DNA from 4 places in the Pontibacter sp. CAU 1760 genome. Region 1 is predicted to be linked to each of the others. Evidence: riboswitches for the same ligand, from Rfam matches in the RefSeq annotation. Region 1 holds a riboswitch; each other region holds the start of a gene.
The links. Region 1 has a riboswitch for S-adenosylmethionine ahead of metH (methionine synthase). Riboswitches for the same ligand answer to the same signal wherever they lie in the genome.
Positions count from the first base shown of each region.

Region 2: another riboswitch for S-adenosylmethionine. It lies ahead of ACXYMU_RS06195 (nitrite reductase); the one in region 1 lies ahead of metH (methionine synthase).
Region 3: another riboswitch for S-adenosylmethionine. It lies ahead of ACXYMU_RS06230 (phosphoadenylyl-sulfate reductase); the one in region 1 lies ahead of metH (methionine synthase).
Region 4: another riboswitch for S-adenosylmethionine. It lies ahead of ACXYMU_RS18190 (O-acetylhomoserine aminocarboxypropyltransferase/cysteine synthase family protein); the one in region 1 lies ahead of metH (methionine synthase).

Region 1 covers NZ_JBTLRL010000007.1:10,022-17,911, forward strand. The annotation lists gene metH (methionine synthase) at 1-2,499, opposite strand, end outside; SAM riboswitch class I at 2,551-2,658, opposite strand; gene rpmA (50S ribosomal protein L27) at 2,969-3,238, opposite strand; gene rplU (50S ribosomal protein L21) at 3,308-3,619, opposite strand; gene ACXYMU_RS11205 (ribonucleoside-diphosphate reductase small subunit) at 4,241-5,209, shown strand; gene ACXYMU_RS11210 (ribonucleoside-diphosphate reductase subunit alpha) at 5,585-7,890, shown strand, end outside.
Region 2 covers NZ_JBTLRL010000003.1:351,542-359,431, forward strand. The annotation lists gene ACXYMU_RS06175 (TatD family hydrolase) at 1-626, opposite strand, end outside; gene ACXYMU_RS06180 (EboA domain-containing protein) at 673-1,569, opposite strand; gene ACXYMU_RS06185 (hypothetical protein) at 2,354-2,638, shown strand; gene ACXYMU_RS06190 (SDR family oxidoreductase) at 2,996-3,622, shown strand; SAM riboswitch class I at 3,921-4,022, shown strand; gene ACXYMU_RS06195 (nitrite reductase) at 4,502-6,625, shown strand; gene cobA (uroporphyrinogen-III C-methyltransferase) at 6,746-7,567, shown strand; gene ACXYMU_RS06205 (TSUP family transporter) at 7,596-7,890, shown strand, end outside.
Region 3 covers NZ_JBTLRL010000003.1:361,005-368,894, reverse strand. The annotation lists gene ACXYMU_RS06240 (flavin monoamine oxidase family protein) at 1-1,420, opposite strand, end outside; gene ACXYMU_RS06235 (hypothetical protein) at 1,976-2,527, shown strand; SAM riboswitch class I at 2,772-2,875, shown strand; gene ACXYMU_RS06230 (phosphoadenylyl-sulfate reductase) at 3,214-3,933, shown strand; gene cysD (sulfate adenylyltransferase subunit CysD) at 4,016-4,924, shown strand; gene ACXYMU_RS06220 (sulfate adenylyltransferase subunit 1) at 4,926-6,203, shown strand; gene ACXYMU_RS06215 (OsmC family protein) at 6,319-6,738, opposite strand; gene ACXYMU_RS06210 (trans-sulfuration enzyme family protein) at 6,904-7,890, opposite strand, start outside.
Region 4 covers NZ_JBTLRL010000016.1:18,595-26,484, reverse strand. The annotation lists gene ACXYMU_RS18205 (ribonuclease Z) at 1-389, opposite strand, end outside; gene ACXYMU_RS18200 (STAS domain-containing protein) at 404-781, opposite strand; gene ACXYMU_RS18195 (phosphoribosylaminoimidazolesuccinocarboxamide synthase) at 836-1,783, opposite strand; SAM riboswitch class I at 2,238-2,345, shown strand; gene ACXYMU_RS18190 (O-acetylhomoserine aminocarboxypropyltransferase/cysteine synthase family protein) at 2,607-3,932, shown strand; gene metX (homoserine O-acetyltransferase MetX) at 3,945-4,997, shown strand; gene ACXYMU_RS18180 (hypothetical protein) at 5,333-6,004, shown strand; gene lysA (diaminopimelate decarboxylase) at 6,091-7,236, opposite strand; gene ACXYMU_RS18170 (aspartate kinase) at 7,229-7,890, opposite strand, start outside.

The sequences.
Region 1 (7,890 bases):
ACCTCTCCGCTCCATTTCCTGCGCCACGTATACCATCTCGTCCAGCGACGGCGTGATTAGACCGCTTAGGCCAATGATGTCTACTTGCTGCGCTTCGGCCTCTGCCAATATTTTATCCAGGTGCACCATCACGCCCAGGTCAATCACCTCGTAGTTATTACAGGCCAGCACCACACCCACGATGTTTTTGCCGATGTCGTGCACGTCGCCTTTCACGGTAGCCATCAGAATAGTGCCCGCTGTGGACTTCGAGGTGTCGGAGGCCAGTTTCTCGGCTTCCATATATGGCAGCAGGTAGGCCACCGACTTCTTCATCACGCGGGCGCTCTTCACTACCTGCGGCAGGAACATCTTACCGGCCCCAAACAAGTCGCCTACCACCGACATGCCGGCCATCAGTGGCCCTTCAATCACGTCCAGCGTTTTGGTGGCTTTCTGTCGGGCTTCCTCGGTGTCGGCTTCTATAAACTCTACAATGCCTTTTACCAGCGCATGCTTCAGGCGTTCCTCCACGGGGGCTTCGCGCCAGCTGTTATCAGCCTGCACGGCGCCCTTGCCTTTGCCCTTCACGGTCTCGGCATAAGTCACCAGCTTTTCGGTAGCATCCGGGTGGCGGTTAAAAACCACATCCTCGATCAGGTCGCGCAGTTCTACCGGTATCTCGTCATACAAACCCAGCATACCGGCATTCACGATGCCCATGTCCATGCCTGCCTGCACGGCGTAATACAGGAACACGGTATGCATGGCCTCGCGCACGGCGTCGTTGCCCCGGAACGAGAACGACAGGTTGCTCACGCCACCGCTGATGAGGGCGTGCGGCAGGTTAGCCTTGATCCACTTTACCGTTTCGATATAATCCACGGCATAGTTGTTGTGCTCCTCGATGCCGGTGGCAATAGCCAGGATGTTCGGGTCGAAAATGATGTCCTGTGGCGGGAAGCCTACTTCATCCACCAGAATGCGGTAAGACCGCTCACAGATCTCGATTCTCCGCGCAAAGGTATCTGCCTGCCCCTGCTCATCAAACGCCATCACCACCACCGCTGCGCCATACTGGTGTACCTTGCGCGCCAGGGTTATAAAGCTTTCTTCGCCTTCTTTCAGCGAGATAGAATTAACGATTGACTTGCCCTGCACACATTTCAGCCCCGCCTCGATTACGCTCCACTTCGAGGAGTCGATCATGATGGGCAGTTTGGAGATCTCAGGCTCTGAGGCAATCAGGTTGAGGAAGTTGGTCATGGCCTCCTCAGAGTCCAGCATACCTTCGTCCATATTTACGTCGATGATCTGCGCGCCGCCCTCTACCTGCTGCTGCGCCACCGACAAAGCCTCCTCAAACTTGCCTTCCACAATCAGGCGGGAGAATTTCTTGGAACCGGTTACGTTGGTGCGCTCCCCCACGTTGATGAAAAGTGATTCCGGCGTTACGGTGAGCGGCTCCAGGCCGCTGTAGCGCGGATAAGGGGCCACTTCTGACGGCACATGTGGCTTATACCGCTGCGCCAAGTCTGAGATGACCTTTACGTGCATCGGTGTGGTACCGCAACAACCGCCTAATATATTGACCAGGCCTTCTTTCAGGTATTCTTCCACCACAGCACCCATTTGCTGCGCGGTTTCGTCGTAGCCACCAAAGGCGTTCGGCAGTCCGGCGTTCGGGTAGGCACTGATATAGGAATTAGAGATGCGGGAAAGCTCCTGGATGTGTGTTTTAAGTTGGCGGGCACCCAGCGCACAGTTAAAGCCGATGCTCAGGATAGGCGCATGCGAGATGGAGTTCCAGAAGGCCTCCACCGTTTGGCCAGACAAGGTGCGGCCGCTGGCATCGGTAATGGTACCGGACACCATGATGGGCAGTTCCTTGCCGCCGTCCTGCACAAACTGCTGGATGGCAAAAAGCGCCGCTTTACAGTTCAGCGTGTCGAATACGGTTTCCACCAGCAGCAAATCCGCGCCGCCATCTACCAGACCGCGCACCTGCTCATAATACGCCTCCACCAGTTGGTCGAAAGTAATGGCGCGGTAGCCGGGGTTGTTCACATCTGGCGATAGGGAAGCCGTGCGGTTTGTCGGGCCAATAGCACCGGCTACAAAACGCGGACGGTTCGGTATACGCGCCTCTATCTCGTCTGCTGCCTCGCGTGCTAACCTCGCCGACTCATAGTTCAGCTCATACACCAGTTCCTCCAAATGGTAATCGGCCATAGCGATGCTGGTGCCGCTAAAGGTATTGGTTTCCACGATGTCGGCACCTGCCTCCAGGTACTCGGCATGTATGGCTTTGATGATATCGGGGCGGGTAATAGAGAGCAGGTCGTTGTTGCCTTTCAGGTCGCTGGGGTGGTTGGCAAAGCGCTCACCACGGAAATCAGCTTCTGTCAGTTCGTAACGCTGAATCATGGTGCCCATGGCGCCATCCAGCACGAGCACACGCTCTTTTAATAGTGTATGTATGGGGTGATTTGTCATTGTCGGTGTCGTCTTTCTTCTCATAAGTCTGTCTGCGTTCGGCTTATCAAGAAGGACACCTGCGGGAGGGGTTCAATCTTATCTTCTCCGGCCACATATGCTCCGGAAGGGAATTAGCACCAAGCTGTTACAAGGTTGCTAAGACGTCGTAGGGCCCTATCCCTCGGTCTTTCTTGATAAGAAGCTGCAAATTAACACTATATCCGCACAAAAACGAATTAAGTTGCTATAAAATGTCACGTTGCTTAACAAAATCGAAATGACAGGAGCGTTTTGCTGCCTGGTATTTGACCTCAGACAGGCCTTGGTCTTGTTCTATGACAGTGTGCTTCCCTTTGGTTGTGCAGCTTCTGCAGGATCAGGCAGCAAAAAGCCTGAGAGTACACAAGAAGGCTATTCCGGCTTTTGAAAGTCTTTTGCAGATCAGCATAAACAAGAAAAGGGACGCTTGCGCATCCCTTTCCCTGACTGCCGAGGCAGTGCAATGTTGTTACTAAGCTTCTGCCTCTACCTTAGGAAGTACAGAAACGTAAGAACGGTTCTTCTTTCCTTTTCTGAACTGAACGATACCGTCCGTCAGGGCGAAAAGCGTGTGGTCTTTACCCATACCCACGTTTGTGCTTGGGTGGTGGGCAGTGCCTCTTTGTCTTACAATGATGTTACCAGCGATGATATCCTGGCCACCGTAAATTTTAACACCAAGTCGTTTAGAATGCGACTCGCGGCCGTTATTAGAACTACCTGCTCCTTTTTTGTGTGCCATTTTCTTAAAATTTAATCCGGGTCAGAGGACTGATCCCGAAGAGTTTTCACGTTAATTTCTTCTTACTGCTTATCCAATGCTCTCGATCAGGACCTTGGTGAAGTGCTGGCGGTGGCCATTCTTCTTCTTGTATCCTTTTCTTCTCTTCTTTTTGAAAACGATCACTTTGTCGCCTTTCACAGTGCTGGTAAGGATTTTACCTACCACCTTCACACCTTCTACGAAAGGAGCACCCAAAGTAACAGTGCCGTTATCATCAGTAAGAAGAACATTGGCGAACTCAACGGCGTCACCCTCATTGCCGGAAAGCTTGTTAGCGTAGATGAACTTGCCGCTCTCTACTTTGGTCTGTTGACCTGCGATTTCTACAATTGCGTACATCAGCTTCAATGTATATTTAAAAGTTTAGTGCGCAAAGGTACGGCACTTATTCAATAAATGCAACGGCTTGTGCCACAAATTGTTCGTGCATTGCACCCAAACATTACCCACATCCGTGGATAACTTTGTTGATATCTCCGACACAAATCTACATGCTTGTGAATAACGCTCGCAACCAGTTACACACCAATGATTTACACTCAAACAGGATTCTTATGATTTTCCACAAATTGCACCAAAATTTGTATCTCAAGGGGTCGGCGCTGCGCAGATATGTGCGCTTTTAGCTTTCCTTTACTCTTGTGTTGCTATCCACAGAGTTACACACATTTACAACTGCCAAAACCCCTCCCAGGCAGGCTATATACATACATTTCAATATTTTAGGTTGATTATATAGACGGCTGGCAGTGTGGATAACTATGTGAATTTAGGCTAAAAACGGCCCAGGCTTTCAACTGAGAGGATGTGCATAAATTGAACAACTTTAACCCCGCATTTCAAGTTCAATTCTCTATATTTGAAGTCTAGATAATCGCCGGTAAAGCTTTCGCTAAACATATTCATCCGGTCATATGTTCTGAGGGCAAATGCTCTTCAACAAACTTAACACAATATATTATGAATGATATGGAGCCAATACTGAAAGAGAATCCCAACCGCTTCGTTTTGTTTCCGATTCAGAATGATGAGGTTTGGCAAATGTATAAGAAGGCAGAAGCCAGCTTCTGGACCGCCGAAGAGATAGACCTGGGTCAGGACCTGAAAGACTGGGAGAACCTGAACGACGGCGAGCGCCACTTCATTAGCCACGTGCTGGCTTTCTTTGCGGCCTCTGACGGCATCGTGAACGAGAACCTGGCCGTGAACTTCATGAACGAGGTGCAGATTCCGGAGGCGCGTTGCTTCTATGGCTTCCAAATCATGATGGAGAACATTCACTCAGAAACCTACTCGTTGCTGATTGATACCTACGTAAAAAAGCAAAGCGAGAAAGACCACCTGTTCAATGCACTCGAGACCGTTCCGGCGGTAGGCAGAAAAGGCGAGTGGGCCTTGAAGTGGATCGAGAGCGAGAACTTTGCAGAGCGCCTGATCGCTTTTGCAGCGGTGGAAGGCATTTTCTTCTCTGGTTCTTTCTGCTCTATCTTCTGGATGAAAAAGCGTGGCCTGATGCCGGGCTTAACCTTCTCGAACGAGCTCATCAGCCGCGATGAAGGATTGCATTGCGACTTTGCCTGCCTGCTTTATAAGATGCTGGTGAACAAACTGCCTGAGGCACGCGTGCAGGAAATCATCCGCGACGCAGTTAGCATCGAGCAGGAGTTTGTAACAGACGCTTTGCCGGTAGACCTGATCGGGATGAACTCAAAGCTGATGAACCAATACATCGAGTTTGTGGCTGACCGCCTGTTGCTGGAGTTAGGCTGCGGCAAGATCTACAACTCCACCAACCCATTCGACTTCATGGAAATGATATCGCTGCAGGGCAAGACCAACTTCTTTGAGAAGCGCGTAGGGGAGTACCAGAAAGCAGGAGTTGGCGGCGACAAAGACAAAAAGATCTTCTCGCTGGACGAGGACTTTTAATATAGCAGACGCTTTAGTAAATTTAAGAAGCCAAAGGGAAAGCCTTTCTTTTCCCACTCCATATAGTACGCTTACACATACATAAATATTAAGTCCTGGCTTTGGCAGGTTCTACATCGGTTGGAGCCAGGCACTATACCCTGTCAGGGAGAGTGAACACTGCCCGATGGGATATCTACCCCCTGCTGTATAGCAGAAACGTTTAGCTTAACCGATAACTAATTGCACTACAACGCTTTATATCGCACCATGCGTATGGGCAGATTGTGTGGCATCTCATAAGTAATTCCGGCAACTGTAGTGGCAGCGGCCTTACCCTATACCTGTACCATATTGATAACCCGGGCCTTTAGAACCCGCTAATATTATACGCCTATGTTAGTAGTTAAACGCGACGGCAGACGCGAATCCGTTAAATTCGACAAGATTACAGCACGCATCGAGAAGCTGTGCTACGGCCTCCACATGGATTATGTGTCGCCGATAGAGGTGGCCAAGAAGGTGATCGACGGCATCTACGACGGAGTGACCACCGTGGAGCTGGACAACCTGGCTGCTGAGACCGCTGCTTCCCTGACGACCAAGCACCCGGACTATGCGGTGCTGGCGGCACGTGTGGCGATCTCGAACCTGCACAAGGTTACCAGCAAGTCGTTCTCCAATACCATGAAGCGCCTCTATACCTACGAGGACCCGAAAACAGGGGAGAATGCCTCGCTGATTGCGAAGGATGTGTATGAGATTGTGCGCAAAAACGCCGCATTGCTCGACTCCACCATCATCTACGACCGTGACTACAATTACGATTACTTTGGCTATAAGACACTGGAGCGCTCTTACCTGCTTCGCCTGGATGGCAAGATAGTGGAGCGCCCGCAGCATATGCTGATGCGTGTGGCCGTGGGTATACACAAGGAGGACATCGAATCTGCCATCGAGACTTATAACCTGATGTCGGAGAAGTGGTTTACCCACGCCACGCCAACATTGTTCAACGCCGGCACACCAAAGCCGCAGCTGTCTTCGTGCTTCCTGCTGACGATGAAGGACGACAGCATACCAGGCATTTACGACACGCTGAAGCAGTGCGCGCAGATCTCGCAGAGCGCCGGCGGTATCGGCCTGAGCATCCATAACGTGCGTGCCACGGGTTCCTACATCAAAGGCACCAACGGTACTTCTAACGGTATCATCCCGATGCTGAAGGTGTTTAACGATACGGCCCGCTACGTGGACCAGGGCGGCGGCAAGCGCAAAGGTGCTTTCGCGATTTACCTGGAGCCCTGGCACGCTGATATCTTCGACTTCCTGGACCTGAAAAAGAACCACGGTAAAGAAGAAAACCGCGCCCGTGACCTGTTCTACGCCCTCTGGACGCCGGACTTGTTTATGAAGCGCGTGGAAGAAAACGGCGACTGGAGCCTGTTCTGCCCGCACGAAGCGCCTGGCCTGGCGGATTGCTGGGGCAAGGACTTCGAGCGCCTATATGAGAAGTATGAGCGCGAAGGCCGTGCCCGCAAAACTGTGAAGGCGCAGGAGCTTTGGTTTGCCGTGCTGGAGTCGCAGGTAGAGACGGGTACGCCATACATGCTGTACAAAGACCACGCAAACCGCAAGTCGAATCAGCAGAACCTGGGCACTATTAAGAGCTCTAACCTGTGTACCGAGATTATGGAGTATACAGCCGAGGACGAGGTGGCCGTTTGTAACCTAGCATCGCTGGCCCTGCCGCGCTTTATAAAGGAAGAGAACAACACGAAGACCTTCGACCACCAGAAGCTGTTTGATGTGACGTACCATGCGACCGTTAACCTGAACAAGGTGATTGACATCAACTACTACCCGGTACCTGAAGCACGCAACTCAAACCTGCGCCACCGCCCAATCGGCTTAGGTGTACAGGGCCTTGCGGATACCTTTATTCACCTGCGCATGCCATTCGAGAGCGATGAAGCACGCGGCCTGAACAAGGATATCTTCGAGACCATTTACTTCGCAGCCATGACCGCCTCGAAGGACCTGGCCAAGAAAAATGGTGCCTACGAGACCTTTAAGGGTTCTCCGCTGTCAGAAGGCAAGTTTCAGTTTGACCTGTGGAATATTACGCCAGAGTCGGGACGCTGGGACTGGGAGGAACTGCGCCAGGAAGTGATGAAGCACGGTGTGCGAAACTCGCTGCTAGTAGCGCCAATGCCAACGGCCTCTACTGCCCAGATCCTAGGTAACAACGAGTCGTTTGAGCCTTATACCTCTAACATTTACCTGCGCCGCGTGCTGTCTGGTGAGTTTATGGTCGTGAACAAGCACCTGCTGAAAGACTTGATCGCACTGGGCATCTGGAACGACAACATGAAGAACCAGATCATCGCGGCCAATGGCTCGGTACAGGATATCCCGAATATCCCGCAGCACATCAAGGACCTGTACAAGACGGTATGGGAGATCAGCCAGCGTACGGTAATTGACATGAGTGCCGAGCGCGGTGCCTATATCTGCCAGAGCCAGTCGCTGAACCTGCACGTGCAGAACGTGAACTTCGGCAAGCTGACCTCGATGCACTTCCATGCCTGGAAGCAGGGCTTGAAGACGGGTATGTATTACCTGCGCACCAAGTCGGCTGTAGATGCCATCAAGTTCACGGTAGAGAAACAGGCCGCCGAAACCCTTTCGCCGGTTTACAG
Region 2 (7,890 bases), on a different contig from region 1:
TTCACGATCTCCACCATGCGCTCGTTACCCATCTTGGAGTGCGGGTAAATGGTGAAGGCCGTCCAGAAGCCGCGGTCCAGCACGTCCTTCACGGTTTCCTCGTTGTTGTGGTCCACAATCACCATATCCGGCGCGATGCCATGCTCCAGGCTCACTTCCATACTACGGAGGGTACCGGATTTCTTGTCGCGGTGGGGGGTATGGATCTGCACGGGCATGTTGGTTTCCTTGGCCAGCTCCAGTTGCAGGCGGTAGTACTTGTCCTCGGCTGCGGTCTGGTCGTCATACCCGATCTCGCCAACGCCAACCACGCCTTCCTTATATATAAACAGGGGCAAAAGCTCCATGACCTGCTCGGCCAACGCCTCGTTGTTTGCCTCTTTCGAGTTCAGGCCGATGGTGCAGTAGTGCTTGATGCCGAACTGGCTGGCCCGGAAACGCTCCCAACCCACCAGGCTGCTGTAATAGTCCTTGAAAGAGCCGACCTCGGTGCGGGGCTGGCCCAGCCAGAAAGCAGGCTCAATGATGGCCACGATCCCGGCTTTCCGCATGCGCTCGTAATCGTCGGTGGTGCGCGAGGTCATGTGAATGTGCGGGTCGATCAGCATCAGGTTTTGCGTATTCATAGAGTCTTATTTTCAGTGATGTAAGGTATGTGATTTCGTTTGTTGTTTAGGAGATGGCTTTGCTACCGATCATTTCCCAGCTGATCTCTCCGCTTACTGCTTTCTGCTTCAGGTCGGGGTGCGCTGCCAACAGTTCCTGCGCCGGCTGGTAGGTGCTCATGGTGCAGGCCAGGGCAGCAGCCTCGCGCTCGGTTTCATCCGGCTGAGAGAATAGCTTTTGGATATCTGGCAAAATGTGCTCGTCGATAAAAGGGCCCACCGGGCGCCACAGTTCCGGCGACACCGGCCGACCGGCTGCCCAGCGCTCGTGGGCGTAGTCGGTGAGCATGTGGGTCAGATGCTGGTTGCTGCGCTCCTCGATGCCATAGATGCGGTAGAGCGGCTTTCCCACAAACAGGGTTTTCAGCACCATCTGGTTCCATTGGTCCTCTTCCATGTAATCGGTAGGGTAGGGGTTATCCAGCGCCACTGCCTCATACACGTCGCCCATGTTGGTGCGCACGCCCTCAGCGGCCCGTTTCACGAAGCGCTCGGGGTATGGCAATAAAGGAAGGCTGCCGTACAAAGCCACTTGCTCGCCCATGTCGGCGGTGCCAAAAAGTGTTTCTATTTGCTTCACAAAAGCGTCGGCATCCTGGGTTGGCAGCGAAAGCAGCAGCAGCGTGCGTGCGGCTTGGTCTGCCGTCCAGCGGCGGGGGTTAAAACCAGCCCGTAAGCTGTTGGCCTGCGCTACCTCGGCATCGGTCAGCTGAAGTTTCTCCTTCCCGACAAAGCGGGGTGCGGCGCTGAAAGCAAGGTAGAGGTCTTTGGCCTTTGCATCGCTGCCGCTAACCTGCTCCATCTTTTGCCGGAGCCACGTGAAGCCTTGCGGGGTGGTGCTGCGCTGTAAAACGCTGGTCAGAAAAGCGCTGGTTTCGGAAATGTCTGCCTGGTACACAATCACAATTAGGGTATAGTTTAAAGATAATCAAAATCAGTCTGCTACACTATTTTTGGTACTGCTACCAAAGCTTCGCTGTGCGAAGGGCTATTAAGAAGTTTAAACACCTATAAACAAGGCCGCAGCAAAAACATGCCATGGCAAGGTGCAGTGTGTTGCATCCCTTATGGCTCATTTAGGCAATAGGCCCACAGGTAAAGGTAAAAATAATGATGAATATATATAAACCTTGGTCATAGGAAATGTTCTGGGGCTATCCCCTTTTTGATTCGCCATTGCGAACTAAGTAGTCGGGTACCTTGCTTCACAAAGGCTTTATATTTTTAGTATTTGCACGCGCCGGAATTGACCTGTTTACAGAAGAGATAATTGCACTCATAAAATGTATAACTGATCCTGAGGCTGCAGTAGCGATTTCACTTGCTCCAACTGGCTAAGTACTCTCTTAGGCTAATCGTGAATTAAAAAATGGCGCAAATAGAGGAAAAGAGCATTTTAAGAAAAATATTTCATCACTAACGAAACCCTGCAAATGATCCAGCAGTAGATACAAAAAAAGCTTAATATATAAATAGATATATGTCATGATCTTTAACAAGGAACCCTGATAAATTTCACTCAGCAATCACTGTAAATTACGTGTTGTGACATATAATTTATATTTACCCTTAAAATAGTGCCTTTTACTTATTAACGTGCTGCTATAGAAGTAATTTGCTAAATACTTGAACTATATTTGCACATCAGTTGTCAACTTGATATCACTGTAAAAAACCAAAAATTCACTATGAAGGAGTTAGAAAGAATCGAGAGCGGATTAAACAAAAGTAAAACCCTATTGTACAAGCCTGAGCAACAAGGACTAGCCTGTTCTTTTGTGAATGGAGGTTTGGTGATTGATTCTTTCGTGATAGAAGACAACATTCTGGCAGACGCACTCTCCAGAAAAGGTATGAATGGCATTGTGGAAGGAGCAAACTTCGAAATGCTGAAAACGAACTATTCGTGGTTTTCTGTTCATGTAAAAACAAAGAAGCTTTTTCTGGAATTGGAAAGCCAGGTAGTTCAATAATGATCATGTAGATTTTATACTAGTGCCTCCCGGCTTGCCTGCTCTGGCGGCTGAGCTTTGAAATTTTCCACTTCAACCAAAAAGGCCTCCTCTGTACAGAGGAGGCCTTTTTGGTTGCCTCTTTTACTGATGCATGAGCACAAATCCAGGTTCGGTACCCAATAAATTAGAGAAAAGCCCCTTGGTAAGCCGTGCCAAGCACAGGTAATTGATTGCTATACCTAAACATCTTCCTGCATGAGCCGTTGCTTTTAGAACAGCCAGGGATCAAGACTGTGAAGTAGAGGCCTGAACATGATTTTTTCAAATCATAAGTGATACGCAGGCTTTTATTAAATACTTAAACGAAAATACGACATGAAAATATTAGTTGCGGGTGCCCATGGCACTACCGGAAAACAAATTATTGAGATCTTAGCCCGATCAGAGGAGCATGAAGCTTATGCAATGGTTCGAGAAGCCGGGCAGGCAGATGAAATGAAGAAGATTGGCGCAGACCAGGTGGTCGTCGCAGATTTAGAGAAAGATGTGTCTGATACCGCTAAAGGAATGGATGCCGTAATATTTGCAGCAGGGTCGAAAGGCAAAAACGTGATAGGAGTTGACCAGAAAGGTGCTGAGAAGATGGTGGATGCCGCCAAGGCCGCAGGTGTTAACCGGTTTGTGATGCTTAGCTCTTACGGCGCGGATAACCCCCAAGGCGAACTGAAAGAATACCTGATCGCGAAGGGCAAAGCCGACGAACACCTTCTGGAAAGTGGCCTTGCCTATACCATTGTGCGCCCAGGACACTTAGGGAATGATGCCCCTACAGGCAAAGTGAAGACCGCCTCGCATTTCGAGAGTTCCGGCAATACTAAAATCCCCAGGGCAGATGTGGCTGAGGTGCTGGTAAAAGTACTGGAGACGGATCGCGCCAAAAATAAAACATTTGAAGTACTGACCGGAGACACGCCTATAGGCGAAGCCATAGAAAAACTGTAAATGACTTCAAACACCCGGCAGCGGAAAATCCGGCCTACGATCTGTAAGCCGGATTTTCCGCTGCCGGGTTATAACCTATTTTGAGCGGCTGCATAGTAAGCGGCATATGCACCTTAATACTTTTCAGACAGAGCAGCATTTTATATCCCTGGTATCACTCTCTTGTATGGTGTTTATTATAAAGTGAAGCGGTTGGATGCTAAAGGGAAGTAATAGAAGTTGAAAATTCCTATTAATTTATTAGAGAATATTGAATCTGTTTGCTACTTTTGCAAAGAATACTATTGCTGCTGCAAGAAATTTATAGACGAAGAGGCGAGAGAACAGGCTCTGTAACCCTCTGGCAACCATCCGAACGGAAAGGTGCCAAATCCTGCCCAACGTTGGGGAAATATAAATTATTAGAACCATGACCAAACCATCAGGCATAGCTAGTTTTACCGGGATTTTACCCCACCACCTCGTTGCCAAGGCACCTTTATTCCGAGGTTGCTGTTGTTGCTGTTAAGTGCACTCATCTGTTTGCCGGTAGCGTTTTAGCGCAAATCCATTAGTTAAGCCACCTCACCGGTTTCCTTTATCCTTATTTTAATTCAGGCAGAAGCAATATGACACAGCGTATGGTGCAATTGCATACTGTAAAGCAATAACTCATGGCTATACTAGCTTACCACCTTCAGCAGCAACATACCCTGGCCTTGGCCGCCTTTTTTTGGCGCGTAGTAGTTAGGTATCGCCTTCAAACGGCACCGACGCTTGTCTGTTGCTAGCGCCCTACTCTATGCCGGAGCAGCCTGCTGCCATACGGTCCGTTACTTGTTCATCCTAGAAAACACACAATACACAGGCTTTAAACAGCTTGCCCATAAACAAAATTGTATGCATAGCTTCAGAACCGAACTTGAGAACCCTATCGTCGAAAGAGATATAATTGAACTGGAAAAGAAAATCCGGCTTTACCGCGAGGGAAAATTACAGGAAGATAAATTTAAGAGCCTGCGCCTGGCCCGTGGCGTATATGGCCAGCGCCAATTAGGCGTGCAGATGGTGCGCATCAAGTTGCCATTTGGCAGATTAACGACACAGCAGTTGCTGCGTATTGCCGCCATCTCGGATGAGTACTCAACCGGAAACCTGCACCTGACCACGCGCCAGGACATACAAATCCATTACGTAAGCCTGGACCGCACCCCGGAGTTGTGGGCAAAATTAGAGCAGGACGATATTACGCTGCGTGAAGCCTGTGGAAATACCGTGCGTAACGTAACGGCATCGCCGGAGGCGGGTATAGACCCGGATGAGCCGTTTGATGTGTCGCCGTACGCCGATGCTACTTTCCGCTACTTCTTGCGCAACCCGATTTGCCAGGACATGGGGCGCAAGTTCAAGATGTCGTTCTCGTCAAGCGAATCCGATACAGCCTTGTCCTACATGCATGACCTAGGATTTATACCTAAGGTAAAGGAAGAGAACGGTGAAACTGTGCGCGGCTTCAAAGTGATGATTGGCGGCGGCTTGGGTGCGCAGCCAGCCCTTGCGCATACTGCCTACGAGTTTTTGCCCGAAAATCAGGTAATCCCTTTCATTGAGGGAGTGCTGCGCATTTTCGACCGCCATGGCGAGCGCAACAACCGTAACAAGGCACGCTTTAAATACCTCATCGCGAAGCTTGGCTTTGAGGAAGTGATGCGCCTGGTAGCCGAGGAGCACACAGCGTTAAAGTCAAAGTCATTTGAGATAGACAAAACAGTGCTGGAAGCGCCTGTTATACCGGCAGCGAAGGAAGTGCCGGATTACGTCATCGAAGACACCGACAAGTACAATACCTGGCTGAAGACCAACGTGTTCCAGCAGAAGCAGCAGGGCTTCTACGGTGTGTACATCAAGGTGCAGATCGGTGACATTAGCTCAGACACAGCCAGAGCGCTGGCACCGCTGGTGCGCGACTTTTCCGCAGACGACCTGCGCGTGACCCAGGGACAAAACCTGTTGATGAAGTACGTGCGCGAAGAGGCATTGCCATACGTGTTCGCAACCCTGGACGAGCTGGGACTGGCAGAGCCGGGCTACAACAGCGTAGCCGATATCACGACTTGCCCTGGCACGGATACTTGTAACCTGGGTATCTCAAACAGCATGACGACTGCCAAGGTATTGGAAAACGTAATCGTTACAGAGTATCCGGAGCTGCTGTTCAACCGAGATATCAAGATTAAGATCAGTGGGTGTATGAACTCTTGCGGACAGCACGGAATGGCCAACCTCGGCTTTCATGGTTCCTCGCTGAAGAGCGGCAAGAGCGTGGTGCCAGCCTTGCAGGTGTTGCTGGGAGGTGGCACGGTGTCGAACGGCGAAGGCCGCATTGCACAGAAAGTACTAAAGGTGCCTAGCAAGCGCGGTCCGGAGGTGGTGCGCTACGTCATCAACGACTTCCAGGCGAACAAGCAGGAGGGAGAGCACTTCAACCAGTACTTCGACAGAAATGGCAAAGACCATTTTTACCAGTTGCTGAAGCCGCTGGCCGACCTGACCAACCTGACGCCTGATGATTATATTGACTGGGGGCACCAGGACCAGTTTGAGACGGCAATTGGTGTAGGGGAGTGTGCCGGTGTGATGATAGACCTGGTCGCCACGCTTTTGTATGAGGCGGACGAGAAGCTGGAGTGGGCCGGAGAGGCACTGGAGGCAAACCGCTATGCCGATGCTGTATACTATGGCTATAGTGCCTATGTAAGCACAGCCAAGGCCCTGTTGCTGGACAAAGATGTGAAATGCAACACGCAGGCCGGCATTATCCAGGACTTTGATACGCATTATGTAGCTACGGGCATCTTTAACTTCGAGCCTGATTTTAAGGCGGAGGTGCTGCAACTGAATGAGCAGGAGCCTACCAAGGAGTTTGCCGAAGCGTACTTGGAAAAGGCGCTGTTGTTCCTGCAACAAGCTACTACCTACCGTCAGCAGCAGCGTGAAAAGCCTTCTGTGGAAGCGATAAAATAATTGTGAAGACCGCAGGGGGTATACACCCAGTCGAAATAAGGACGGGTGCATACTTCCAGGTATACGTCACATATTCTGAATACCGGCTTCCGGTTATTCATACATTAAAAACTGAGAGAGATGGCAGCACGAAACAAAACAACAAAGTCTACTGTGAAGGGAGAGATAGTAGAGAAGCAGCCTCGGTTGACGCTTGTTGGCGCTGGACCGGGGGATGTGGAACTGATCACACTGAAAGCCATTAAGGCCCTGCAGCAGGCTGATGTGATCTTGTACGATGCGCTCGTGAACCCGGAGTTGCTGGAGCATGCCGCTGCGGATACCCCCAAATTATTCGTGGGCAAGCGCAGCGGCGCGCATAGCCTGACGCAGGACGAAATCAACGAGCTGATCGTAACCTCTGCCCAAACCTATGGCCATGTGGTCCGCCTCAAAGGCGGCGACCCTTTTGTGTTCGGGCGTGGGTATGAGGAGCTGGCATACGCCGATAAGTTTGGCATCAGCACACAGGTGGTGCCAGGCATCTCCAGCGCCATCGCCGTACCGGAGCTGCAGCAGATCCCGCTGACGATCCGTGGCGTGAGTGAAAGCTTTTGGGTGATCACGGGCACTACCAGGTCCGGGGAGATCTCCCGCGACATTCCGTTGGCGGCGCAGTCCGGTGCCAGTGTCATCATTTTGATGGGACTTGGCAAACTGCATCAGATTGTGGAGGTGTTCATGGCCGCCGGTAAAGCAGAAACACCTGTGGCAGTGATACAGAACGGCTCATTGCCGGACGAGAAAATCGTGCTGGGCAATGTGCACAACATCCTGGAGCGTGCCGAAACCAAAGGGGTTCGTGCCCCAGCCATCATCATGATCGGGGAGGTAGTAGCATACCATCCTTCACTGCGCTACAGCCTGCGCCTGAACAAGGTAGAGGAGCTGGCGCAAGCCTAGCCAACGGATAGCGTATAAAATCCAAAGCATGAGTAGTCTCCAGAGCACAACTTTAAACTCGCCGTCATCCGCTGCGCAGCCAGTTATCAATCCCCTGTTTCCGGTTTTCCTGAAGCTGGAGCAGTTGCAGACACTGGTTGTAGGGGGAGGGGCCGTAGGGCTAGAAAAGCTCTCGGCCATACTAGCCAACAGTCCGCAGGCGCAGGTGCTGCTGGTTGCCCCCCAGATACTGCCCGAGCTGGTGGATCTTGCTAAAAAACACACGTTCGTGAAGCTAGTGGAGCGGGAGTTTGAGGAAAGCGACCTAGACGACCGTGACCTGG
Region 3 (7,890 bases), on a different contig from region 1:
AGCGGCTACGCTGTTCCGAGGAGTATGTAGCAAAGGCCCCCTGGCTATACTGTATCTTGTGCCAGGCCAGCGAAAACGAACTCTCAAACTCCTGCCTATACTGCGGGTGCAGCTTGCCGCCCTGCTCCAACGCCAGCTTTTCGCGCCCGGCATGTGACAGGTTGCCTACCTTAATGGCCTTATCACCAAAATTGTAGTAGCCTACCAACGTGCCTTTCCTGGAAAGGAAGCCGTTGGAGGGGTAAAAGATCTGGTGAATGTCCATGTTGGTGCGGGAGATGCCGCCGTATATATGGTCGTCCTCTTCCCAGAAACGCCGCTTAAACTGCAGGCCAATCTTTCCGGCCTCATAGTAGGTGATGTTGTCAATGGCCCGCAGCACAGCGGAGGAAAAGTCGGAACTGATGCCAGAGAGCACAGGCAACGGAATCGTGCAGATGCAGTAGTCACCTTGAATCTCTTTGGTTTTGCCGGTGGCGTCCGCATACACAATACGGGTGCCCGTCGTGGTTTTCCGAATCTCCCGCACCTCTGCCTTGTACTGCACCTGCTTGACGACCTGCCGCTCCAGGGCTTTTGCTATCATATCCATACCCCCTACCGGCTGCAGCATGGTCATTTGCTGCTCGTAAATGTAATCGCCGATGTTGTAGAAGGAGTGACCGATAAGGCCGGATTTCATGATGTCGAAAAGTTCGTAGGGATCGGCCAGCTTGCCGGGTGCATCCCCGGCGCCGGGCGGTAGCACATAACCACGGCGGGGAGTGCCTTTGTAAAGTTTGTCGGGGTTCAGTTCGCCTTCTGCCCGTAAGTACTCAATCAGTATCTCCTTGTCTTCCAGCGTCATGGGCCGGTCCAGCGCATCCTGGTCGATTGCTTTAGCCAGCAACTCACTGGTGTGCCCCCTCATGTCGTTGTGTATCTCCCGGATTCGGACGCGTTTGTTTGCCAGTGGCCCCTCTCCATCGCTGTACAGAAACCCGGCCTCGTTGATGTTGTTATAGGTTTCGAGCGGTACGCCCAGTTCCCGGCAGTAGTGCAGCGAGAGCTCGTGGTGGTGCGGAATCCGGGCCGCTCCGGCATTAAAATACTGGCCCTCATCGAAGCGCGCCCGCTGGGTGGTGCCCCCTAACTCAGTTTCGGTGGTATTGTTGCGCACCGTCCATACACGGCCACCGGCCCTGTCGCGCGCTTCCAGAATGGTGCATTTGTAGCCCAGCTTGTTCAACTCGTAGGCGGCTGTCATACCTGCAAGGCCCGCCCCGAGTATGATGACGTGCTTGCCGTCGCCCTTCCCGGAAAGGTTAAATGCTTCGGCAGGTGCCGCTTTCAAGAGGCCCAGCGCAATCATGGCCGGATAGCTTGACCCGGCCAATACGGATGCCTTTGAAATAAAATCCCGACGCGATATACTTGCCATAGACTAAAGGTTTAGGGTTCATGATGCTATATTATTTGTGAAGTTGTGCAGGAAGAACAGTAAGTGATTAACAAATCACCACCAAAATGATCTTATATTTGAAATATAATCAAAAAATATCGCTTATTAAAACATAATTTTAAATATTTAACAAAATAAAATATAAAATCACTAAAAACGCTTACCCTGCCATAGCAAAGTGGCTAATGTCGCTGCCAACACCTACCTTAGGCCATAGCATACATCCAGACCAGTCTTGTTTTTGCAAGCTAATACCCTTGAGAGCGTTATCCTTTGATGGGCTTTGGGTGCGGGCGAACCTGAAGATTTTGCAAGGGTAAATTCGTACCACAGGTCCAGTTAATGCGTCACAGACGCGAAGCTGTTGCAAAACACAGGTTTAAGAACTTACTTTAGACAAGAGCCCTATTTATTCGCGCACATGTAACCTTGCCCTTACAATACAACCCCTGCCACCGTAAGACCGTTTTTGATTCTTCACGCATTGTGCAGAGGACACCATACCCAGCTAACCCCCTAACCAACATTCAAACGATGCAACTGTCCCCCGAATTCAAGAAAGCGATCAGCAGCCTGCCGGATACAGAAAAGGACAAACTCCTTTTCCGGTTACTGAAAAAGGACGATGCCCTCTGCCAACGGCTACAGTATGAATTGGTAGAGCAAGGTGATACGTTGCAGGAACGACGCGAGCAACTGATGGCCGCTATCAACACGCAGGCGGAATTTGACCCATACTCGCCCGGATACCTGATGATGGACATGCGCGTCCTGAATGCTGAGATTACACGCCATGTAAAATACACAAAGGACAAGGAAGGGGAAATACAACTGACTCTGCTCCTGCTGCGTCGTTTCCTGCAAGCCCACCATGCGTTTATCGTGGCGCATCTTTACCGCGCCCAAACGCTGCAGGATTACCTGATCAAGCGCATGCAGTTTGTGCTGCAGAAGCTAAGCAATGTACATGAGGATTTTTACATTGAGTATGCAGAGGACGTTAATTACATTTTGCAGCAGCTACACGAACGCATCGCACCACCCCAGGCAGCCAAGGCAAAGCTACCGAAGCACTGGCCAGTCTAAGGCATCATTCAGCCAGTTCCATTCTCCTGCATACATTCATTTTACCTGATTGGGCTGGGCCGGCATGTTGTGTTTATACCTGCCGTAAGTGGCTCCGTTGAACTTTCCGCATAGCAGGATGTTATACTAGCCGGTGACAACCCGAAAAAGGGTTGTGAATATATTTTCACCTGCCCATTAGGCATTTAACAAAATATTACACTAAATTTGTAATTCTAATACCAATTGACTTAACCGTCAGTCAAATTTATAAAGAAGAGGCGAGAGAATAGGCTCCGTGACCCTCTGGCAACCACCCGACCGGGAAGGTGCCAAATCCTATCCTGCTGCGGCAGGAACATATAAATTGAATAAGACAATGCAAACAACAATCAACACCACCTCCTTTGTTTTACACGGCCCTACTGCCGAGTCAATGCCTGCTTTCACCAAAGCCAATTGTTGTTGTTGCTGTTTTATGCAGTGCTAACAAGCCGATCTGAGATTTCAGTTAACGCGCTTAAGCACTCCGCCCTACCCTGCGGCTCTCCCTCATTTTTCATAAGCTGATTTTTTTGAGTAAATTGCGCATCATTAATTTGCGTAGTTCTCAACAAACTAAAACAATCCTTATTAAAACACGCGGCATTCGGGAGCCTTTCTTGTTTTTTTTGTAAGATAATCTCTATAGAATTTATAGTAAATACATGAGCCAAACAGTAGCTTTAGAAACCCAGGTGCCGGCTTTGCTTGCCCAGTTAGAAGGCAAGAGCATTGTAGAGAGCCTTACCTTGCTAGCTGCCGAGTTTGAGGGCCAGATTGCCTTCTCCTCTAGCCTGGGCATCGAGGACCAACTCATCACCCATTTTATTTTTGAGCACAACCTCCCGGTCCGGGTTTTCTCGCTGGACACAGGGCGCCTATTCAACGAGACGTATAACCTGCTGCACAAAACCAACGAGCACTACGGCAAGAAGATTGAGGTTTTCTTCCCGCGCCACGAGGCGGTTGAGCAACTGGTATCAGAGAAAGGCACGCTCAGCTTTTACAACTCCGTCGAGAACCGCAAAGAGTGCTGCTACATCCGGAAGGTAGAACCCCTGAAGCGGGCTTTGCAGGGCGTAAAGCTTTGGATCACGGGCATCCGGGCAGAGCAGTCTGATGCCCGCCAGGACCTGAAGCTGCTGGAGTATGATCCGGGCTTCCAGATGATTAAATACAACCCGCTCCTCGACTGGACTTTTGAAGGTGTGCGCGAAGCGGTAAAGGAACTGCACATCCCTTATAACCCCTTGCACGACAAAGGCTTTGTGAGCATCGGCTGCGCGCCCTGCACACGCGCTGTGGCCCCGGGCGAGGACTTCCGGGCTGGCCGCTGGTGGTGGGAAAGCAACAGCAAGAAAGAGTGCGGCTTGCACGCACGATAATTATGAATTACGAATTCCGAGTTACGAATCAGGAGTTGAAGCATGTTCACTCTTTAACCTTCTAACTCTCTAACTTATAAAGATGACAAAGAGATATCTAGATTACCTCGACCAGTTGGAGGCAGAAGCCATCCACATCATGCGCGAGGTAGCTGGCCAGTTTCAGAAACCGGCACTCCTTTTTTCAGGCGGAAAAGACTCGATTACCCTGGTGCGCCTGGCCGAGAAGGCATTCCGCCCTGGCAAGTTCCCATTCCCGCTCGTGCACATCGATACGGGGCACAACTTTCCGGAGGCAATCAGTTACCGTGACCAGTTGGCTGAGAAATTGGGTGAAAAACTGGTGGTGCGCCACGTGGAGGACACCATCAAAAAGCAGAACCTCTCGGAGCCAACCGGCCGCTATGCCAGCCGTAACGGCCTGCAAACCTATACCCTGCTCGAAACGATCGAGGAGTTTGGCTTTGACTGCTGCATTGGTGGCGCACGCCGTGACGAGGAGAAAGCCCGTGCCAAGGAGCGCATCTTCTCGGTGCGTGACGAGTTTGGCCAGTGGGACCCCAAACGCCAGCGCCCGGAACTGTGGAACATCTATAACGGCCGCATCTCTTTGGGCGAGAACGTACGCGCCTTCCCGATCAGTAACTGGACGGAGCTGGATGTATGGAACTACATCAAGCGCGAAGAAATAGAGTTGCCCAACATCTACTTCACGCACGAGCGCGAGTGCCTGGTGCGCGACGGAAAGCTAATGGCTACCTCCAGTTTCATTCACCGCGACCCGGAAGAGGAGATTGTCACCCGTCAGGTACGTTTCCGCACCGTGGGCGACATGACCTGTACTGCTGCCGTAGAGTCGGTGGCTTACGACATCGACAGTGTGATCGCTGAGATCGTGGAATCAAAGATAAGTGAGCGCGGCGCTACCCGCATTGATGATAAACTATCGGAAACCGCTATGGAAGACCGTAAAAAAGGAGGATACTTTTAAGATGGATATATTAAGATTTATTACTGCAGGTAGCGTAGATGATGGAAAGAGCACGCTGATAGGCCGTTTGCTGTACGACACCAAGCAGATTTACATCGACCAGCTCGAGGCAATCGAGAGCTCGGGCCGCGTGAACGAGGACGGGCAGGTGGACCTGTCGCTGCTGACGGATGGCCTGAAGGCCGAGCGCGAGCAGGGCATCACGATTGACGTAGCGTACAAGTACTTCAACACGCCGAAGCGCAAGTTCATCATCGCGGACGCGCCGGGCCATATCCAGTATACCCGCAACATGGTGACAGGTGCCTCCAACTCCAACCTGGCCATCATTCTGGTGGATGCCCGCCACGGGGTGCAGGAGCAGACGCGCCGCCACTCCATCATCTCCTCGCTGCTGGGCATCCCGCACCTGGTGATCTGCATCAATAAAATGGACCTGGTGGGCTTTGATGAGGAAGTATACAACCGCATTGTAGAGGATTATAAGCAGTTCTCGAAGAAGCTGACGTCTAAGGACATCACGTTTATACCGGTGAGCGCCCTGAAAGGCGACAACATCGTGGACCGTTCCGGCTCGATGGACTGGTACCAGGGCCCGAGCCTGCTGGAGCACCTGGAGCAGGTGCCCGTGTCGCAGGACTTTAACCTGGAGGATTCCCGCTTCCCGGTACAGTACGTTATCCGGCCTCATACCCACGAGCACCACGACTACCGTGGCTATGCGGGCAAAGTGATCAGCGGCATCTACCGCAAAGGCGACAAAGTGGTGGTATTGCCTTCAGGCCAGACCTCTACGGTGAAATCTGTTGAACTGGGGGGCAAGGAGATCGAGGAAGCTTTTGCGCCGCAATCGGTGGTACTGCAGCTCGAGGACGACGTGGACATCAGCCGTGGCGACGTGATTGTGAAGCAGGAAGAAGACCTGGATGTAACCAAAGAGTTTGAGGCGCTGGTATGCTGGATGAACAGCAAGGCCCTGAAGCCGGGCGCTAAACTGTTGCTCCGCCATAACTCCACCGAAACCCGTGCCGTGATCCGTGAGATACAGTACAAAGTAGATGTAAACTCGCTCGACAAAATAGAAGATGTAGACCAGGTGCAGCTAAACGACATCTGCCGTGTGCAGGTGCGTGTGGCAACTCCGCTGCTGGTGGACCCTTACCTAAAGAACCGGGCCAACGGCGGCTTCATCCTCATCGACGAGACTTCCTTCACCACGGTGGGCGCCGGTATGGTAGCCACTGTGTCGCATGAGAGTGAGCTGAACTACATGATTTAAGCATTAGGGCATACCCACCCTGCACCGGTTACCATACCGCGTGCAGGGCCATGCATACAAAAGGCCGCTGCAGGTATACCCCGCAGCGGCCTTTTTGCCTTTGGCTTAATTTTATTTAGCCAGCCACTACGTCAAAACTGTTCGTAATGGTGGTGGTTTTATACAGGATAGCCGCCACAGAACAATACTTGTCCATCGACAGGTTAATGGCTTTGCCTACTTTTTCCTTTTCCAGAGGTCCGCGAAACTCAAAGTGCACATGTATGGACTTGAAAAGCGAAGGCACTGCTCCAGCCTCCCGCTCTGCCGTCACCTTAATGCTATAGGCATCTATCTGCTGGCGCTGCTTCTTTAAGATCTGGATGATGTCGATGGCACTGCAGCCACCCAAGCCCATTAACAGCAACTCCATCGGGCGGGCACCGGCATTATGTCCCCCAATCTCGGGAGAGCCGTCGATGTGTACCTCTACTCCAGAGGCACCTACCCCCGTGAAATGAAAATCCTGGTCTACGCGTGTTAAATTAACTTCCATATCTATTTTTACTGCTTCTGTTTAAAGTGCTCCGTTTTGCTTTTTAAATGCTACTCGGCTATAAAATTTGTCATTTCGAACAGCGTGAGAAATCTGGATTGAAATACTTTGTCTGAAATACTACAGATTTCTCCCGATGGTCGAAATGACATTAGAGGCATAGCGCTATACCTTCGCCAGTGCTTGCTCAATATCGCCGATAATGTCCTCGATTCCCTCCAGACCAACCGAAGCCCGGATCAGGCCATCGGTGATGCCCGTAGCCGCTTTTTCCTCCGCAGACAGTTTGGAGTGCGTGGTAGAGGCCGGATGCGTGGCAATGGTGCGGGTATCTCCCAGGTTGGCGCTGATCGTGGCCATTTGTAGGTTATCCATAAAGCGCTTGGCCGCATCATACCCCCCCTTTACCTCAAAGGTAACAATACCACCGCCTTGGCGCATTTGCTTTTTGGCTAATTCATACTGCTTAAAGGAAGGCAGGAACGGATAGTTTACTACTTCCAGCTTTGGGTTTTGCTCCAGCGTCTCCGCCAGCTTCAGGGCATTGGCGCAGTGCTTGTCGATGCGGAGCGAGAGGGTTTCCAGACTCTTGGAAAGCACCCAGGCGTTGAACGGCGACATGGCCGGGCCGGTATGGCGCGAGAAAAAGCGTACTTCCTTGATCAGATCCGCCCTGCCCACGATCAGGCCACCCAGCACACGCCCTTGGCCATCGGTGTACTTCGTGGCGGAGTGCACCACCAGGTCAGCACCGAAATCGATGGGATTTTGCAGAATTGGCGTGGCAAAGCAGTTGTCCACCACCAGCAGCAGGTTGTGCTTGCGCTTCAGCTCGCCCAGCCACTCCAGGTCGATGAGTTCGAGGCCGGGGTTAGATGGCGTTTCCACCAATATCATTTTCGTCTGCGGCGTGATCAGGCTCTCCCACTCCTCGGGGCTGCTGGCATCGGCATATGAATGGGTGATGCCCCAACGCGGCAGGATGCTGGTAAGCAGCTGGTGCGTGGAGCCAAAAACAGCGCGGCCCGCCAGGATATGGTCACCGGACTTCAGCAATGAGGCCATGCTGGTAAACACCGCCGACATACCGGTGGCAAAGGCAAAGCCATCCTCCGCATTCTCCAGGTAACACATTTTCTCCACCAGTTCATC
Region 4 (7,890 bases), on a different contig from region 1:
TTCTCGAAAATCTTTTTGTGCGCCGTTGTGTCCAACTCATTGAATATGAGCGGGTAGCACAGGTTTGTGCCGGAGTATCTGAACTGAAGGCTGAGAATTTCGCAGAGGCCGGGAGGGCCGAAGAGGTGCAGGGGTATAACACGGCCCTGCAGGTGCATGGTAGACAGCAACCCCGGCAAACCGAAGTAATGGTCGCCGTGGAGGTGGCTGATGTAGATATTGCAGATGCGCTGATGCTTTATCTTGTATTGCATCAGCTGCATCTGCGTTCCTTCACCGCAATCTATCAGGTGATATTGGTTATCAATCGTTAGAACCTGAGCGGTATGGTGTCTGTTTGCCGAAGGTGTGGCCGACGAACTGCCCAGTATCCTGAGTTCGAAATCCACAGCGGGCAGTTAGATTAGTCTTCCTTGTTGGTCAGGTCCTGCTCTATCTCATGCAGAAACACGCGGTCAATCGCCTCTTCCACTGTTGGGAGGATGTTCAGCACAGACTCCAGCTTGGAGATCGTGATCAACTTCATTACATGATCCTGCAGTCCGGTTAAGATGAGCAAGCCACTGGAAGAGTTGCAAAGACGGTTAGCAATCAGGATAGAGCTCAATCCTGAAGAGTCCGTATATTTCACGTTGCTCAGGTCAAGAATCAAGTTGGTGATCCCCTCGGCATTCAATTTAACGAACTCTGACTTAAGATCTGGCGCAATAGATGTGTCCAGCTTCTTCTCATCGATCGTTATAATTGTATAATTTTCTTTCTTATCAATCGTGTACTTCATAGATCTACCACTAAAGATTTAGATGCGAATGTACCAAAAACTACTTTAATATTTTTAGTTTTTAGCGTTAAAATTATTGTTAAGAACCTGCTTCTCGATGCGAGCCAACACGTTTTCGTATGTGTTTTTCTTGAAATCCTGCCCCGTGAACACCTCAAACAACTCGATGTAACGTGCTGAAATACCTGCAACAATTTCATCAGTCATTTCTGGTACTTGCTGGCCCTCCTTCCCCTGAAAACCGTTTTCAATCAGCCACTGCCGCACAAATTCCTTTGACAACTGGCGCTGCGACTCCCCTTTGTCCTGCCGCTCCTGGTAGCCTTCGCTGTAAAAGTAGCGGGACGAGTCGGGGGTATGAATTTCGTCGATCAGGTATATCTTGTCATGGTGCTTGCCAAACTCATATTTGGTATCAACCAATATCAGTCCGCGTTGTTTTGCAAGTTCTGTGCCGCGGGCAAAAAGCGCCCGCGTATACTGCTCTAATATAATATAATCCTGCTCTGAAACAAGGCCTTTCGCCAAAATTTCTTCTCTGGAAATATCCTCGTCGTGGCCTTCATCTGCTTTTGTGGTCGGCGTGATGATAGGCTCCGGAAGTTTGTCGTTCTCGCGCAGCCTGTCTGGCAAGCTGACGCCGCACACGCTGCGCTTGCCGGCCTTGTATTCGCGCCAGGCGTGGCCAGCCAGGTAGCCCCTGATCACCATCTCCACTTTATAAGGCTCGCAACGGTAGCCAATGGTCACGTTAGGGTCCGGCGTAGAGAGTACCCAGTTAGGCACAATGTCTGCCGTGGCCGCCAGGTTGAGGCTGGCAATCTGGTTCAGCACCTGCCCTTTGTAAGGTATGGCGCGTGGCAGTACCACATCGAATGCTGAAATACGGTCGGTGGCAACAATGGCCAGTTGTTCGTCGAAATAGTATACGTCGCGCACCTTGCCTTTGTAAAATCCGGTCTGTCCGGGAAAAGAGAAGTTGGTTTCTTTGATTGCCTCCATCGAGTGAGTGTTTTTGATAGACGGGTAAAGGTAATTATATTTTATGGGCAAGGAAACAAATATGTCTTCACATTCCACAAGCTATACTGCAGGCTTTTGTAACGTCATCAAGCATAGGTTAAGATACTACCTAAATATATACAAAGTTTTATATTTATACACCTATAAATTGTACTTTATATTGAATATGTGTTTGTACATATAAATGATGTGCTTTTGATTATGCGTGTACAGGAGGAGTACCGGGCATAATTATCAGCTCGGCTTTTTTGATTTACTAATGCCTCGAAATTGAAATTTTGCAGACAGTGCTATGCCCATGATCCGATGAACTTGGTAACGTAAGAGAGGTAGGGTGTATTATGAAATTCATTATAAAAAGGCTGATTAATTTGGAATTGTTTATTCAGCGCCTTATAATTGCAACATCAAGTCAAATATCCCTTCGGATTTTGATTTATAAAGAAGAGTGGAGAGACAGGCTCTGTGAAACTCTAGCAACCTAACTACCGCGGTTAAGGTGCTAATTCCTGATTCCGGAACATCCGGATGAATATAAATTGATACGAATATGAAAAGGGAAATCCATTCTTCGCATTACTTATTCTCGTCTATACCCGCAGCCAGGCCAGGGCTTGCCTGTTTTGCTGCCCCTGTTTGGTACGCTGCCATGCCCATGCGCAACTTGCCGGGCTGTTGTTGCTAATTCAGGCAAGACCTCCATCATTTACCGCGGCAACAAAACGATTGCCGTCACTACGTACCCACGCACATCGCGTTTACCGAATCTAAATTGTAATCCACAACCCAAAACTGAACAACCATGTCACAGCCATTACACTTCGAAACACTGCAGTTGCACGCCGGCCAGGAAGTTGATCCTACCACACAGTCGCGCGCCGTACCGATTTACCAGACCACCTCTTTCACCTTTAAGGACGCGGAGCATGGGGCTAACCTGTTTGCCCTGAAAGAGTTCGGAAACATTTATACCCGGATCATGAACCCGACCACGGATGTGTTTGAGAAGCGCGTGGCGGCACTGGAAGGAGGCGTAGCGGCAGTGGCAGTGGCATCGGGGCAGGCAGCGCAGTTTATTGCGCTCAACAACATTGTAGCTGCCGGAGACAACTTTTTGAGCACCAGGTTTTTGTATGGCGGCACTTATAACCAGTTTAAGGTGTCGTTTAAGCGCTTGGGTGTGGAAGTGCGGTTTGCGGAGAACGACGAGGTAGCAAGCTACGAGCAGTTGATTGACGAAAAGACCAAAGCCATCTATGTCGAGACAATTGGCAACCCGCGTTTTAATATTCCGGATTTTGAGGCGATAGCCGCTTTGGCGCGCAAGCACGACCTGCCACTGGTAGTTGACAATACCTTCGGTGCGGGCGGTTACCTTTTCCGCCCGCTGGAGCACGGCGCGAATGTGGTGGTAGAATCCGCTACCAAGTGGATTGGCGGCCACGGTACCAGCATCGGTGGTGTGATCGTGGACGGTGGTAACTTTAACTGGGGCAACGGAAAGTTTCCGCAGTTCTCTGAGCCATCGGAAGGATACCACGGCATGAAATTCTGGGAAGTATTCGGATCAGACGGCCCATTCGGTAACATCGCCTTTGCCATACGTGCCCGCGTAGAGGGTTTGCGCGACTTCGGTCCGGCCTTAAGCCCCTTCAACTCCTTCCTGTTATTGCAGGGCCTCGAAACGCTATCCCTGCGCGTGGACAGAACAGTAGAGAACGCGCTGGCTTTAGCTCAGTGGCTGGAGCAGCATGAGTTGGTGGAGTCGGTGAACTATCCTGGCCTGGAGAGCAGCAAGTACCACACGCTCGCCAAAAAATACCTGAAGCGGGGTTTCGGCGGCGTACTTTCCTTTAAACTGAAAGGTGAGCAGCACCAGGCAGAAACGTTTGTGAATAGCCTTCAACTGGTTAGCCACCTGGCCAACGTAGGCGACGCCAAGACACTGATCATCCATCCGGCCTCCACCACCCATCAGCAGCTTTCCGGTGAGGAGCAGTTAAGCGCAGGAGTAGAGCCAACATTGCTGCGCGTATCTGCAGGCATCGAGCACCTCGACGATATCAAAGCGGATTTTGAACAAGCTTTTGCCAAGGTAAAAGAGAAGCAGCCCGAGCCAGCTGCCTAATTATTATAGACTATGCCAACACAGCACATATTTGAGTACGATCATACATTTGAGCTAGAGTCGGGGAGGAAACTTCCCGGCTTTCAGCTTGCCTATAGCACATACGGCCAACTAAACCCGCAGCGTGATAACATTGTGTGGGTATGCCATGCCTTAACGGGGAATTCGGATTTTACCGACTGGTGGTGCGACCTGTTTGGCGAGGGAAAGCTTTATGATCCGCAGGACTGGTTTGTGATCTGTGCCAACACTTTAGGCGGGTGCTACGGCTCTACAGGCCCGTTGAGCATTAACCCGGAAACAGGAACACCTTATTACCATACCTTCCCACAGCTGACGAACCGCGACGTGGTGGCTGCTTTTGAGCTGCTACGGCAGGAACTCGGGTTTGAGCAGGTCCATACCCTCATTGGCGGCTCTTTGGGCGGACAGCAGGCGCTGGAGTGGGCCTTGCAGAGTCCGGAAGTGTTCGAGCGGCTGGTGCACGTAGCTTCTAACGCGAGGCATTCACCGTGGGGCATCGCCTTCAACGAAACCCAGCGGATGGCTATCCGGCAAGACCCGAGCTGGGAGACCGATACGGACACAGCTGGCTTGGAAGGATTAAAGACGGCCCGCGCCATTGCCATGCTTTCTTACAGGCATTACGATACCTACCTGGCCACCCAGCAGGAGCCCGGCAACAGCATCACTGATAATTTCAGGGCATCGAGCTACCAGGTACATCAAGGCGAAAAGCTCTCGAAGCGCTTTAACGCTTATACATACTGGCTGTTGTCCAAAGCCATGGACTCGCATCATGTCGGTCGTGACCGCGGAGGGTTGGAAAAAGCCTTAAGCCAGCTCAAAGCACGCAGCCTTTTTGTTGGGGTTGAATCGGATTTGTTGTTCCCGGTAGAAGAGCAGCGTTTCCTGCATGAGCACGTGCGTGGCTCCACTTTTCACTTGATTCGGTCGAACTACGGCCACGATGGATTTCTGGTAGAGTTCGAGCAGTTGAAAGACGCTATTGCCCAGTTCTACCAGGACGCGGAGCAAATTGAAGCGGTAAGGTATGAGCACTAGTAAGTAATAGCGTTGAACCTGGAATGATAGCTAAGTAGGAAGGCTGCGAATTGGAGGTATCAAAGACTGGGTGGGTCGGTAAAATGATCTAAGCACAGAACCACATTAAATTTAAGTACAGAATACTTAGTTTTAGGGTCAACCAGCTGAGCTTTAATTGTTTATGTTTGAGGGGTAAGCTCTGTGTCTTGACTCAGAACATTTCATTAGAAATGGAACTTTTAATTAACAAAATGTTAATCTAAAAAATTAGTTATATTAACTAATTCTCTTTCAGCTTTAAACCAAGATTGCCCGTACAATAATTATATGACAGCGATATAATTTGTACGGATATGAAAAGATTTACCCTACCTGCTTTTATATGCTTTGCGCTCCTGCTTTTTCTTTCTACTTCGTGCCGCCAGGATGGCCCAGCACCCATTCGGAACGTTAAAGCCGGACCTAAACTCTTAAAAGCCCAAGCCAGTGCCCCATTTCAAATTTACACCCTCACCCTAGGCGACAAGGAGAAATTTCTTGGCAATGTGTTTACACAAAAGGTAGTAGTGTCTTTTGAAAACGGCCTAACGGCAGATGAAGAACAACGCGTTTTAGCACAGTATAGCTTTTTGGGGCAACAGCAGGAAGTGTTGGCTACGAGCACAGGCCTTTTGCACGGTGTAAAGTTGGCCGATGGGCTGAACGCCAACCAAGTAGAGCAGGCCTTGCAGGAACTAGCCTTAAACCCTAAGATTGCCTATGCGGCTCCCTATTTCCTGGATGGAAATGCGCTAATCGGTATGAGCGACGAGGTGGAAGTGAGGCTGCTGCCCGGGCAAGCGGAAAGGTTAGGACAACTGGCTCAGGCGTATAAAGCACAATTACTGGACACTGAAGAGCGGAATGTATACCTGCTGAAAGTAAACAAATACTCTAAAGGCAATGCCCTCGCTTTGGCCAACTACTTAAACCAACAAGAGGGTATAGCCCAAGCCATACCTGATTTCATTAAATCGGCTCGCTAGAAAACATTATACCTGATTATGTAAAAGACCCGGGCCCCGTTCACTAGTGAACGGGGCCCGGGTCTTTTAGAGAAACTCCCTTTATGTCAGGACAAATAAATTGCTTCTGCCTTATCGCGCAGGTTGTAGGCTGATGCCATCACCTCGCCATAAGCACCTGCTGTACGGAGGGCAATCAGGTCGCCACGCTGGGTTTCGGGAAGCATTACAGCCTTGCCAAAGCAATCCGACGACTCGCAGATAGGGCCTACCACATCATAGCGCACCTCAGGCTTTTGGCTGCTCAGGTTTTCGATTTTGTGGTAAGACTGGTACAGCGCAGGTCGAATTAACTCTGTCATGCCTGCGTCCAGAATAGCGAAATTGGTGTTCTGCCCATGCTTGATGTACAGCACCCGCGAGATGAGGGTGCCACATTGCGCTACAAGTGAGCGGCCCAGTTCAAAGTGCACTTCCTGCCCCGGCCTAACTTCCAGAAACTTATTGAAGAGACTGAAGTAAGCCTCGAAGTCAGGGATAGGGTGCTGCGCGGGGTTATAGTAATCTACCCCAAGGCCGCCACCCACGTTGATGTGCTGGAATGCCACGTTGTGCGCCAGAAACCACTCCTGAAACTCATTCACACGGGTACAGAGGTTTTTGAAAACCGTCAGGTCCGTGATCTGGGAACCTATGTGGAAATGCAGGCCAATCAACTCGATATGGGCCAATGCCTGCAATTGCTCCAGCACGCGCTCAAGTTCCCAGGCATTAATGCCGAACTTGTTTTCCTCCAACCCTGTGGTAATGTACTTGTGGGTGTTGGCATTTACGTTTGGGTTGATGCGCAACGCAACGCGCGCTACACGGCCTTTTTTCTCTGCCAACTCGTTGAGCACTTCCAATTCGTGGCTAGATTCGCAGTTAAAGCAGAAGATGTCCTGCTCCAGCGCGTAGTTTATCTCAGCATCCGATTTACCCACGCCCGCAAAAACGACATCCTTCGGCGAAAAACCATTTGCAATGGCTGCCTTTATTTCATTCCCGCTCACGCAATCGGCTCCAAAACCATGTTGGCGCATCTCGTCCAACACCGGCTGGTTAGCGTTTGCCTTTAGGGCGTAGTGTACGTGATAATTGTATTTGGCCGCTTCCTGCCGTGCCGTTTGCAAGGTCTGGCGTAACAGGTTTAGGTCATAAGCATAAAAAGGGGTGCTGTTTTTTTCCAGCTCCGCTAGGTTCAGATTAAGCATTCGGTGCGTTCCTCTCAAAAATTCCTTCGTTCAGTTTTGTCAGCGCATCCACTTTGTTGCTAGTGTCTATCAGCAGGCTGATGTTGCTACGGCTACCGCCATATGATATCATGCGCAGTGGGATCGCTTGCAGCGCATTGAATATCCGCAGGCCCAAAATGCTGTCTTTGGCGATAAAGTCGCCCACCACACAGATAATGGTTTGATCCTGGTCTACGTCCACCTGGCCGAAATTTTCTAATTCAGCCACAATCTCCTGCAAATACTTGTCATTGTCTATCGTCAAAGACACAGCTACCTCAGAAGTCGTGATCATGTCGATAGGCGTCTTGTATCGCTCGAACACCTCAAAGACGCTGCGCAGGAAGCCATAAGCTAACAGCATGCGGCCAGATTTTATTTTGATGGCCGTGATGCCGTCTTTCGCGGCTACCGCCTTGATGCTGCCACCTGACCTTTCAGCGGAAATAGTGGTTCCCTTAGCCTCTGGCTCCATGGTGTTGAGCAGTCGCACCGGTATGTTCTTCTGTTTGGCCGGGGTTACGCTGCTCGGGTGCAGAATCTTGGCTCCAAAATAAGCCAGCTCAGCCGCCTCATCAAACGACAACTGGGCAATCGGGAAGGTGTTCTTCACGATGCGCGGGTCGTTGTTGT